Regions from separate parts of the Butyrivibrio sp. VCB2001 genome, predicted to be linked through region 2. Evidence: predicted binding sites of a transcription regulator. Region 2 holds the regulator's gene; the other holds the start of a gene.
The links. Region 2 encodes HrcA, which represses chaperone genes, less so after heat shock. Its sites were predicted from a motif close to TGTTAGCACTCNNNNNNNNNGAGTGCTAACA; they were not measured.

Region 1: clpB (ATP-dependent chaperone ClpB) is a predicted target of HrcA. The motif match lies at 3,154-3,184, and genes of this name have one in related genera.

What each region holds. Positions count from the first base shown of each region.
Region 1 covers NZ_AUIZ01000004.1:183,094-187,676, forward strand. The annotation lists gene G589_RS0106905 (DUF6171 family protein) at 124-372, opposite strand; gene clpB (ATP-dependent chaperone ClpB) at 489-3,083, opposite strand; gene larA (nickel-dependent lactate racemase) at 3,211-4,491, opposite strand; gene G589_RS0106920 (energy-coupling factor transporter transmembrane component T family protein) at 4,505-4,583, opposite strand, start outside.
Region 2 covers NZ_AUIZ01000005.1:179,943-187,213, reverse strand. The annotation lists gene G589_RS0107925 (pyridoxal phosphate-dependent aminotransferase) at 1-443, shown strand, start outside; gene G589_RS0107920 (phosphatase PAP2 family protein) at 465-1,112, shown strand; gene G589_RS0107915 (DUF6465 family protein) at 1,241-1,807, shown strand; gene hrcA (heat-inducible transcriptional repressor HrcA) at 1,987-3,051, shown strand; gene grpE (nucleotide exchange factor GrpE) at 3,082-3,726, shown strand; gene dnaK (molecular chaperone DnaK) at 3,772-5,658, shown strand; gene dnaJ (molecular chaperone DnaJ) at 5,664-6,842, shown strand; gene prmA (50S ribosomal protein L11 methyltransferase) at 7,015-7,271, shown strand, end outside.

The DNA of each region.
Region 1 (4,583 bases), on a different contig from region 2:
GACGGGGGCTAGGGACCATTTTGCATACTACTCAAGTCATGCTTTTGGGAAAAAATGCGCCAGGCATGACTTTCATAAAAAAAGGGAGTCAAACAGAACCGTCCCCGTTGACTCCCTAACAGCTTACCACTTCTTGGCCGGGCACCTGGCGCCGTCAGCCAGTGCCCTTATCTCAACATAGCACCCACACTTAAGGCAGGTAGCGTCAAGAAGGTTGTCGCAGCTCTTGCACTGCGACAACCTCTTTTCATATTTCTCATCTGAAGCCTTCTCGTCATCTGACATCAGACTTCTTGTCTTCTCTAGCTGTGATTTGATGTCCTCATTGCCCGCCATGTCGCGCAACAGGCATCTCTTGCAGCTGTTATCCATAAATTGCAATTCCTTTCTATTCGCAGAGCCGTTTACCGGCGAGGAGTCAAAGAGAACCGTCCCCATTGACTCAAAATGAGTCAAAGTGAAACGTCCCCGGTGTCTCACCCGGTGTCTCATCCCTTCACTGCGCTTGCGACAAGTTCACCGCCCTGTACGTCAAACTCAATTATATCATGAGGTGCTACCCTGTCTTCAAGGATCAGCTTAGCTGAAAGCGTCTCAACATATTTCTGCACAAATCTCTTAAGAGGTCTTGCGCCGTAGATCGGGTCGTAAGCGTTGTCGATGACGAACTGCCTTGCAGCTGGAGTCAGTCGAACGCTGATCTCTCTGTCGGCAAGTCTCTTGTTGAGGTCATCAACGATGAGGCCAACAATATTTCCGATGTTGTCCTTGGTCAGAGGCTTGAACATGATTATCTCATCAAGTCTGTTGAGGAACTCAGGTCTGAAGTGTCCGCGCAGATCTTCCATGGTCATGTTCTCAGCATCCTCGCTGATGGTTCCGTCGTCCCTGATTCCGTCCAGCAGGTACTGGGCGCCGATGTTGGAAGTCATGATAAGGATCGTATTCTTGAAGTCCACAGTCCTGCCCTGAGAATCTGTAACACGTCCGTCATCCAATATCTGAAGTAGCACGTTAAAGACATCCGGGTGAGCCTTCTCGATCTCATCAAAAAGAACTACCGCATAAGGTTTACGCCTTACAGCCTCTGTCAGCTGGCCACCTTCTTCATATCCGACATATCCGGGAGGTGCTCCGATGAGTCTGGACACGGAGAACTTCTCCATGTACTCACTCATATCAATTCTGACCATGTTGTTCTCATCATCAAAGAGCGCCTGTGCCAGCGACTTGGCAAGCTCTGTCTTACCTACACCTGTAGGTCCCAGGAACAGGAATGAACCAATTGGCTTACTTGGGTCCTTGATGCCTGCCTTAGATCTCATGATTGCCTCAGAAACCTTGGTTACAGCATCATCCTGACCGATGACACGATGATGAAGTTCATCTGCCAGATGCAGAGTCTTGTTCCTCTCACTCTCAGTCAGTTTATTTACAGGAATGCCTGTCCATCTGCTGATGATACCTGCGATTTCCTCATCGGAAACTCTCTCATGCACAAGCGAAGTCTCATTCTCGCCGGCCTTAGCTGCCTCCTCAGCCTCCTCCAACTGCTTCTTAAGAGCAGGGAGCTTAGCATACTGAAGCTCTCCGGCCTTCTCATAATCGCCGTTTCTCTGGGCAATGGCAATCTCTGAATTGATGGTATCTATCTGCTCACGCATTGCAGCAAGCTTATCAACCGCCTGCTTCTCATTGTCCCACTGAGCCTTCCTGGTGTCGAACTCCTCACGCAGCTCCGAAAGCTCTTTCTGCAAATTCTTAAGGCGCTCAATGCTTAAGGAATCATCCTCCTTCTTAAGAGCCGCCTCCTCGATCTGCATCTGCATGATCTTACGGTTCATCTCATCAAGCTCCGCAGGCATTGAATCCATCTCGGTCTTGATAAGCGCACACGCCTCATCCACCAGGTCTATAGCCTTATCCGGAAGGAACCTGTCCGAAATATATCTATTCGAAAGAACCGCAGCGCTCACCAGAGCAGAGTCCATGATCTTAACTCCGTGAAAGACCTCGTACCTCTCCTTAAGGCCCCTCAAAATACTGATGGTATCCTCAACGGTAGGCTCATCCACCATAACCGGCTGGAAACGTCTCTCAAGGGCCGCATCCTTCTCGATGTACTGCCTGTACTCGTTCAGCGTCGTTGCACCGATACAGTGGAGCTCGCCCCTTGCCAGCATAGGCTTAAGCATGTTGCCCGCATCCATTGCGCCGTCGGTCTTACCTGCGCCAACGATCAAATGCAGCTCATCTATGAAAAGAATGATCTCACCATCCGACTGTTTTACATCCTCAAGGACAGCCTTGAGCCTCTCCTCAAACTCGCCCCTGTACTTAGCTCCTGCCACCAGAGCGCCCATATCAAGGGAAAAGATCTTTTTGTCCTTGAGCGCTGTCGGAACATCGCCACTGGCTATTCTCTGAGCAAGTGCTTCTACAACCGCAGTCTTACCAACACCGGGCTCACCGATGAGCACAGGGTTGTTCTTAGTCTTCCTGGACAAAATCCTGATGACATTACGGATCTCAGTATCTCTGCCAATTACCGGATCAAGCTTCTGACGTCTGGCCTTCTCAACCAGCTCTGTTCCGTATTTGTTCAGAGTATCATAGGTAGCCTCCGGATTATCCGTTGTTACGTTTCTGTTGCCACGAACCTCGGACAGCACCTGAAGGAATCTGTTCCTGTCAATTCCGAACTGCGCCAAAAGCTCTTTTACCGCCTTGTTAGGCTTCTTGATGATCGCCATGAACAGATGCTCAACGGAAACATAGGAATCTCCAAGCGCCTTGGCCTCATCCTCAGCGGACAGCAGCGCCTTGTTAAGATCTGCGCCGATATACGGCTGGCCTCCGGATACCTTGGTTCTCTTGCCGATAGCCTCTTCTATCCTCATGATAAAAGACCTTGTGTCGACCCCCATACGCTCTACAAGCTTGGCAATTAAGCTATCCTCAATTGTCATGAGAGAATATAGAAGGTGTTCCTGTTCAATTTCCTGATTGCCGTACTCAACCGCAACCTTCTCACAGTTCTGCACGGCTTCAATTGATTTCTGGGTAAACTTCTGTATATTCATAAACACTCCTCTCCGCAGGCAAAACAAATTTCCTGCTCTGTGTTTGTTGTTCTATTCTTTGTATAACACAAATTAGCACTCTCGTCAAGAGAGTGCTAATCATATTTTTCCATATTTTCGGCATCAGTCAGTCCTTCCCTTTAACCATCGGCACAACAGATCCGCCATAAGGAATAACATAAACCTTCTTGTCCGTAAAATCAACGCCCTTTACAAACTCCGCAGCATCCGTATAAGCCTCCATCCCCATAGGCCCTGTCGTATCCCCGTCAATAGTGGTGAGGATCCTGCACTCACCCTTCCTCAGGTTCTCGACAGTCAGGTAAAAGATAAATCCGCCGATGGTGAAGTCTGCACGAAGAGCCTCATCGAGTCTGCCTTCTTTAAGAGGCGCAAGCCATGCTGTGTAGTCCGGAGCTCCGCACCCTTCCGGGCACTTGCAGAGCCAGAGCATCTGTCCGCCTTCCTTCATGGCCCTCATTCCGTTGAGCATGCCCTTGCAGCCCTGGTACAGGTTCATGTCCTTGGGCGCTCCGCCGCTGCTGACGATGACAATGTCAGCTTCCTCGTCGATCCACTTCTCGTAACACTTCTTTTGGAAAAGACAGCTCTCCTTCCACGCTTCGTACAGGTCTCCGCCAAAGAGTCCGCTGTACCTGCCACTTGTAGCAACCACGATATTGATTCCGTAAGTCACTTCCACCAGAGCCGCAGCTTCGTTCATGTCCTCGTTGATAGGATTATTATCCAAAAGAGCGCATCCAACCCTAGGGTCTGAATGAGCAAGCTTGGGATCCAGCGCCCTCTGATGGTTCTGCCTTATGGTCTGTCTTGAAGCAACTCCCGGAAGGATGTTCTTTCTTCCGCCGCCAAAGCCTGCCATCATGTGATGAACAGTTCCTCCGACCACGATAACTTTCCTGCCAACAACCAAAGGATTGACGCGCACATCTGTGCCTCTTGAAGTCTGTCCGACAAGTACACATTCATCGTCGCAGTCGTGATCAACAACCGTAACATTCCGATACATATAGGAGCCTGCGATTATCTCTTTTTCTTGTTCAGAAGATTTCCTGTGAGTACCAAGTGCGATTAGCACGCAGATATTTTCAAAAGGAACAGCACAAGTATCATGAAGATAATGCCCAAGAAGAGTCACTATATCTCCCTGGTGCATCCAGCTCCTGGTGATGTCTGAAACCACAATCGTAATCTCATCACCGGCAGAAATCTTCTCACGTAGCGGAGCAGAAGCAATCGCTCCATCCTCAATGCATGCTCTGAAAGCCTCATTAACATCCTCTATTTCAGGCATCGGATCCGGGTTCAAAAACTCAATGGACTTCGCACCCTTGATCTCAATATCCACCACTTCAGTTCCGTATTTCAAACTAACAGATTTATCCATAACTTTCTCTCACTCACAAAACAGTTTTAAAAACAACAACAGCCACTATAAGCGTAACCAGCACCAGAACAGTGACCACATCCCTTGCAGCA
Region 2 (7,271 bases):
CCGGAGAGCGTATCGGATACGTTGCAGTTAATCCTGCCTGCGAGGGTGCGGATGTCATCGTTCCCATGTGCGGGCAGATTTCAAGAGGCACAGGACACAACTGTCCTCCTTCAATAATCCAGCAGGCTGTTGCCAAGGTATGTTCACTTACAGCAGATCTCTCAGTTTATGAGACCAACATGAACATCATCTACGACACACTTGTTGAGCTTGGCTTTACAGTAGTTAAGCCCGGCGGAACCTTTTATATAATGCCCAAGGCACTGGAAGAGGATTCAGTAGCATTTTGTAAAAAAGCTTTAAAGTACGATCTGGTATTTGTTCCGGCTGACGGCTTCGGAGCACCCGGGTTCTTCAGAATGGCTTACTGCATCGATACCGAAAAGGTTGAGAGAGCAATGGTTGCCCTCAGAAAATTTGTTAAAGAGGAATATGGCAAGTAATGCCGAAAGGGGATGTTTAAATTGAAGTTTGAGAAAAATTCATCGACAAAGCCGATATGTCTTTTACTGGTTACTGTGATATTCTCGGTTCTCACAGCATTTGTGGACAAAGCGGCCATAGGTCCGGAAGGCACATCCGTTGGTTTTTCTTCATTAAACGGAGCTGTTGCAAATCTTCTGGGATATAATGAAATGTTTGACAAAATATCTGATCTGGTGATGGTGCTGGCGTTTTTGGTGGTTGCATTCTTCGCTTTTATGGGCGTTGTAAGACTTGTGCAGACAAAGAGCATTTCCGAAGTGGGAAAGATCATCCTTGGACTTGGAATGCTTTATCTGGTGGTTGCGATCATCTATGTTGCTTTCAGTAAGATCCCGATCAACTACAGACCGATCATTCCGCCCGGAGAGACTGAGCTTGAGACCTCGTATCCATCAAGCCATGTACTGATCATCTGCAGCGTCTTCGGAAGTGCCATCATCGCGTGGAAAAGACTCTTTGCCGAAAAGAGCTATGTCAGAATACTGACTGTTGCTGCTGCGGTGCTGATGGTAGTCGGAGTATGCGCAAGAATGCTGGCCGGAGTGCATTGGGCCACCGATATACTCGCGGGAATACTGTTTTCCCTGACACTGGTTTCTGTTTATGCCGCATATATCAAGGATTAAAAGTCCTTAAAACTTTGTAAATGCGTTGACAACGCAGAATAATGAGTGTAAACTCTATTTCGTAATCGCTTTATTGTTTTAACGAGCTACAACAAATCAGACAATGATTTTGAGGAGGAAATGTAAAAATGGCAGAGATCAAGAAGACTGATGCAGCTGAGAAGCCTGTTGCAACAATCAAGACACCTGTAGCTGCAGAAGTTAAGGCAGCAGAAGTTAAGGCAGCTCCTGCAAAGGCAGAAGAGAAGAAGGCACCTGCAAAGAAGGCTACAGCAGCTAAGAAGCCTGCAGCAAAGAAGGCAGCACCTGCTAAGAAGGCTGAGCCTAAGAAGGCAGCTGAGAAGACTGAGGCTAAGAAGCCTGCAGCTAAGAAAGCTACTACAACCAAGAAGGCTGAGACAAAGAAAGCAGCACCTGCAAAGAAGGCAGCACCTGCTAAGAAAGCTACAGCAGCTAAGAAGCCTGCAGCTAAGAAGGCAGCAGCAACAACAGAAGTTAAGACTAACATCGTTCTTCAGTATGGTGACAGAAACGTTACATACGATACAATCGTTACAAACGCTAAGAACAACTACAAGTACGATATGGGCGGAGATGTAGACGCTATGAAGAAGCTCAGCGTTTATGTAAAGCCTGAAGAGAATGCAGCTTACTACGTTGTTGATGACAAGGTACAGGGCAGAATCGATCTTTGATCATTCTCTTATATAATGAGACTACAGACAGCAGACACTTTCAGTGCCTGCTGTTTTTTTATCCATATTTAACATTTAGAAGGTTGACATTAGTTCCCGCGAGTGATATTTTATGTTACAGAGAAGATGTTAGCACTCGAATGAGTTGAGTGCTAACAACTCAAAACAAAAGCCTTTCAATGAAATCCGGAGACAGAGGAAGGGGTACAGACTTGGAACTTGATGAGAGAAAGAGAACCATACTACATGCAATAGTAAGGAACTACCTTGAGACAGGAGAGCCTGTCGGATCAAGGACTATTTCCAAGGATACTGATCTTAACTTGAGTTCAGCCACCATCAGAAATGAGATGGCAGATCTTGAGGAGATGGGACTTATAATTCAGCCCCACACTTCTGCGGGAAGAATTCCTTCCGACCAGGGCTACAGAGTCTATGTAGATGAGATGCTCAGGGACAAGGAACAGGAAGTTGAGAACATGAAGGAGATGCTTCTTGATAAGGAAGAGAAGCTTGAGAACCTCCTTAAGCAGGTGGCCAAGACCCTTGCGGTTGATACCAACTACGCCACAATGATCTCAGCACCTCAGATCCGCAAGAACAAGCTCAAGTTCATCCAGATTTCCAAGGTTGATGCAGAGCACCTTCTGGCGACCATCGTCATAGAAGGAAACGTCATTAAGAACAAGATCATTCCTGTTGAAGAGGAACTTGATGACGCAACAATGCTCAAGCTTAACATTCTCATGAATACAAGGCTGGACGGACTTGCTGTAGAGGACATTAACCTTGGACTTATCGCAGCAGTCAAGCAGGAAGCCGGAATTCACAGTGAGATCATCGGAAACGTCATCGATGCAGCTGCAGAATCAATAACAGCAGATGACGACCTTCAGATATATACCAGCGGTACGATGAACTTCTTTAAGTATCCTGAGCTTACGGATTCGGCCAAGGCCAGCGAGCTCATCAGCACCTTTGAGGATACCAAGGACCTTTCGAGTATCGTTGAGGACACACTCTCCTCTGACCATGAAGAGACCGGAATCCAGGTCTACATCGGAAACGAGACACCGATCCAGTCCATGAAGGACTGCAGCGTTGTTACCGCAACGTACGAGCTTGGTGATGGCATGAAGGGTACCGTAGGAATCATCGGACCCAAGAGAATGGATTACGACAAGGTTATAACGACGCTTAAGAATATGCGTCATGCACTTGATGATCTATATAAAAGGGATTAGATCCCATAAGCTTTAAGGAGGCAATTTGAATTGAGCGAAGATAAGAAGAAGGCTTCTTCCAAGGCTAAATCAGCTGAGGAAAAGAAAAAAGAAGAAGTTCTTGAGAACATCATGGAAGAACTTGAAGAGGAAGCCAAAGAGAAAGAAACAGCACAGACACCTGATTCACAGGAGGAAAAAGATGATGCTGAAAAAGAGGCTACTGTAGAAAAAGAAGAGAATAAAAAAGAAAAGAAGAATCCGCTTCAGGAAAAGATCGATGAACTTAACGACAAAGTCCTGAGACAGATGGCGGAGTTTGAGAACTTCAGGAAGAGAACCGACAAAGAGAAATCACAGCAGTTCGAACTTGGTCAGGGCAATGTCCTTGAGAAGCTCCTTCCTGTAGTAGATAACTTTGAAAGAGGTCTTGCAGCAGTTCCCGAGGCTGAGAAAGACGGAGCTTTTGCAGACGGCATGAACAAGATTTACAAGCAGCTCATCAAGCAGCTTGAAGATCTCGGAGTAACCCCAATAGAAGCGGTTGGAAAAGAGTTTGATCCAAACCTCCACAATGCAGTAATGCAGGTGGAATCCCAGGAATACGAATCCGGAATCGTTGCCCAGGAGCTTCAGAAGGGATACATGTTCCATGATACAGTGCTCAGACACAGCATGGTGGCTGTAGCACAATAACTTAGTAAATACAGAATCTTATTATAATAAACGGAGGAAAAAGAAATGAGTAAGATTATTGGTATCGACCTTGGTACAACTAATAGCTGCGTAGCAGTTATGGAAGGTGGTAAGCCCACCGTTATCGCTAACGCAGAAGGCGCTAGAACAACACCTTCAATCGTTGCTTTCACAAAGAACGGCGAGAGAATCGTCGGCGAGCCTGCTAAGCGTCAGGCAGTAACAAATGCTGAGAACACAATCTCATCAATCAAGAGAGATATGGGTACAGATCACGGCCGTACAATCGACGGCAAGAAGTATTCACCTCAGCAGATTTCAGCTATGATCCTTCAGAAGCTGAAGGCTGATGCAGAACAGTATCTCGGCGAAAAGGTTACAGAGGCAGTTATCACAGTTCCTGCTTACTTCAATGATGCTCAGCGTCAGGCTACTAAGGACGCAGGTAAGATTGCAGGTCTTGAGGTAAAGAGAATCATCAACGAGCCTACAGCAGCAGCTCTGGCTTACGGTCTTGATAACGAGAAAGAGCAGAAGATCATGGTTTACGACCTTGGTGGTGGTACATTCGATGTATCAATCATCGATATCGGTGACGGTGTTATCGAAGTTCTTTCAACAAACGGTGATACACACCTCGGTGGTGATGACTTCGACCAGGCAATCATCAACTGGATGGTTCAGGATTTCAAGAACAAAGAGGGCGTTGACCTCTCAGGCGATAAGATGGCTATGCAGAGACTTAAGGAAGCTGCAGAGAAGGCTAAGAAGGAGCTCTCTTCTTCAACAACAACCAACATCAACCTTCCTTTCATCTCAGCAGGCGCTGATGGCCCTAAGCACTTCGATGTAGATCTCACAAGAGCTAAATTCGAAGAGCTCATCCACGATCTTGTAGAGAGAACAGCTATCCCTGTTCAGAACGCTATGAAGGATGCAGGACTTACAAACGCAGATATCGGTAAGGTTCTCCTTGTTGGTGGATCAACTCGTGTTCCTTGCGTAGTAGAGAAGGTTAAACAGCTCACAGGCCAGGAGCCAAGTAAGAACCTCAACCCTGATGAGTGCGTAGCAATCGGTGCTGGTATCCAGGGCGGTAAGCTTGCAGGTGATGAGGGCGCAGGTGATATCCTTCTTCTTGATGTAACACCTCTTTCACTTTCAATCGAGACAATGGGTGGTGTTGCTACAAGACTTATCGAGCGTAACACAACAATTCCTACCAAGAAGAGCCAGGTATTCTCAACAGCTGCTGATAACCAGACAGCCGTAGATATCAACGTACTTCAGGGTGAGAGACAGTTCGCTAAGGATAACAAGTCACTTGGACAGTTCAGACTTGATGGAATCCCTCCGGCAATGAGAGGTGTTCCTCAGATCGAGGTTACATTCGATATCGATGCAAACGGTATCGTTAACGTATCAGCTAAAGACCTTGGAACAGGCAAGGAGCAGCACATCACAATCACAGCCGGTTCTAACATGTCTGATGAGGATATCGATAAGGCAGTTAAAGAGGCTCAGGAGTATGAGGCTCAGGACAAGAAGCGTAAGGAAGGCATCGATGCAAGAAACGACGCTGACTCCTTCGTATTCCAGACAGAGAAGGCTCTTCAGGAAGTTGGCGACAAGATCGACGCTTCTCAGAAGCAGGTAGTTGAGGATGATATCAAGGCTCTCAAGGAAACACTTGAGCAGACCAAGGATAAAGAGCTTTCAGACTCAGAGATCGATTCTCTTAAGAGCCAGAAGGAGAAGCTCATGAACGATGCTCAGGCACTCTTTGCTAAGATGTATGAGAACGTTCAGGGAGCAGCAGGTGCTGCAGGTGCAGGCCCTGATATGGGTGCCGGCGCAGGTCCTGATATGAACGCAGGAAGCACATCTTCAAACGATGATAATGTAGTTGATGGAGATTACAGAGAGGTCTGAGTTAAATGGCGGAACAGAAACGCGACTATTATGAGGTCCTGGGCGTTGGTAAGAATGCCACTGAGGACGAAATAAAGAAAGCATACAGAGTGCTTGCCAAGAAGTATCACCCGGATATGAATCCGGGTGATGCGACTGCAGCCGACAAGTTCAAGGAAGCATCCGAAGCTTATGCGGTACTTTCTGACCCTGAGAAGAAGCGTCAGTATGACCAGTTCGGACATGCGGCCTTTGAGGGCGGCGGTAATCCCTTCAGTGGTGGATTCGACTTTAACGGTGCAGACTTTGGCGACATCTTTGGTGATATATTCGGTGACTTCTTCGGAGGCGGACGTGCAAGAGGCGGCGCAAGAAGTGGCCCTTCAAAGGGTGCCAATCTTCGTGCAAGCGTGCGCATAACCTTCCTTGAGGCTGTATTTGGTTGTGAGAAAGAGCTTGAGCTCACCATCAAGGATCCATGTCCGACATGTCATGGAACCGGAGCTAAGCCGGGAACATCACCACAGACATGTACCAAGTGCGGCGGTAAGGGACAGATTGTATATACACAGCAGTCCTTCTTTGGCACTGTAAGAAACGTTCAGACATGTCCTGAATGTGGCGGTACAGGTAAGGTCATCAAAGAGAAGTGTGCCGACTGTCACGGAACCGGATACATTGCAAGTCGCAAGAAGATCAAGGTTACAATTCCTGCCGGCATTGATAACGGCCAGAGTGTAAGAATAAGAGAAAAGGGTGAACCCGGAGTCAACGGCGGACCAAGAGGAGACCTTCTTGTTGAGGTTGTTGTATCTGAGCATCCTATTTTCCAGAGAGACGGTTACAACGTTTATTCAATGGTTCCTGTATCCTTTGCTATTGCAGCACTGGGCGGAACAGTTCTTATAGATACTGTCGACGGTAAGGTGGCTTATGATGTTAAGGCCGGAACCCAGACAGACACAAGAGTAAGACTTCGCGGAAAGGGTATCCCATCCCTTAGAGACAAGGAGCAGAGAGGTGACCACTACGTAACACTTGTGGTACAGGTTCCTGAGAAACTCTCCAAGGAAGCTAAGGACCTTCTTAAGAAGTTCGATGAAAAGACAGGCGATTCTCTTACAGCAGCTGAGAGACTCATGGGTAATGAAGATAGTGGCTCAGGAGCCTCGGGCAGCAAAAAGAAAAAGAAATTTTGGGAATGATCGCGTGAATTGTAGATAAGCAGCTGCATCGGAATATGCGGCATGCAAACATGTTTGCTAATGCCGACATATTTCGATGCAGATATTTGTCGAAAGACGTGTGCTTCGAAAATGCTTGCATTTTCGAAGATGCTTATCTACAATTCTTTTTGTTATATAAGGAGATTTTATTATGAAATGGATGCGTTTCCGTGTAAGAACAAATGAAGAGTCAGAGGATATTATTGTAAGTTACCTTGAGGACATCGGACTTGAGGGAGCACAGATCGAGGACAATGCACCTTTATCTGCAGCAGACAAGGAGCAGATGTTCATCGATGCACCTGAACTTGAGCCGGACGAGACAGAAAACGGCATCGAGAGCGGAGTTGCTTATCTTAGCTTTTTTGTTGAGATAGATGATGACAACATGCTTACTGTTGAACTTCC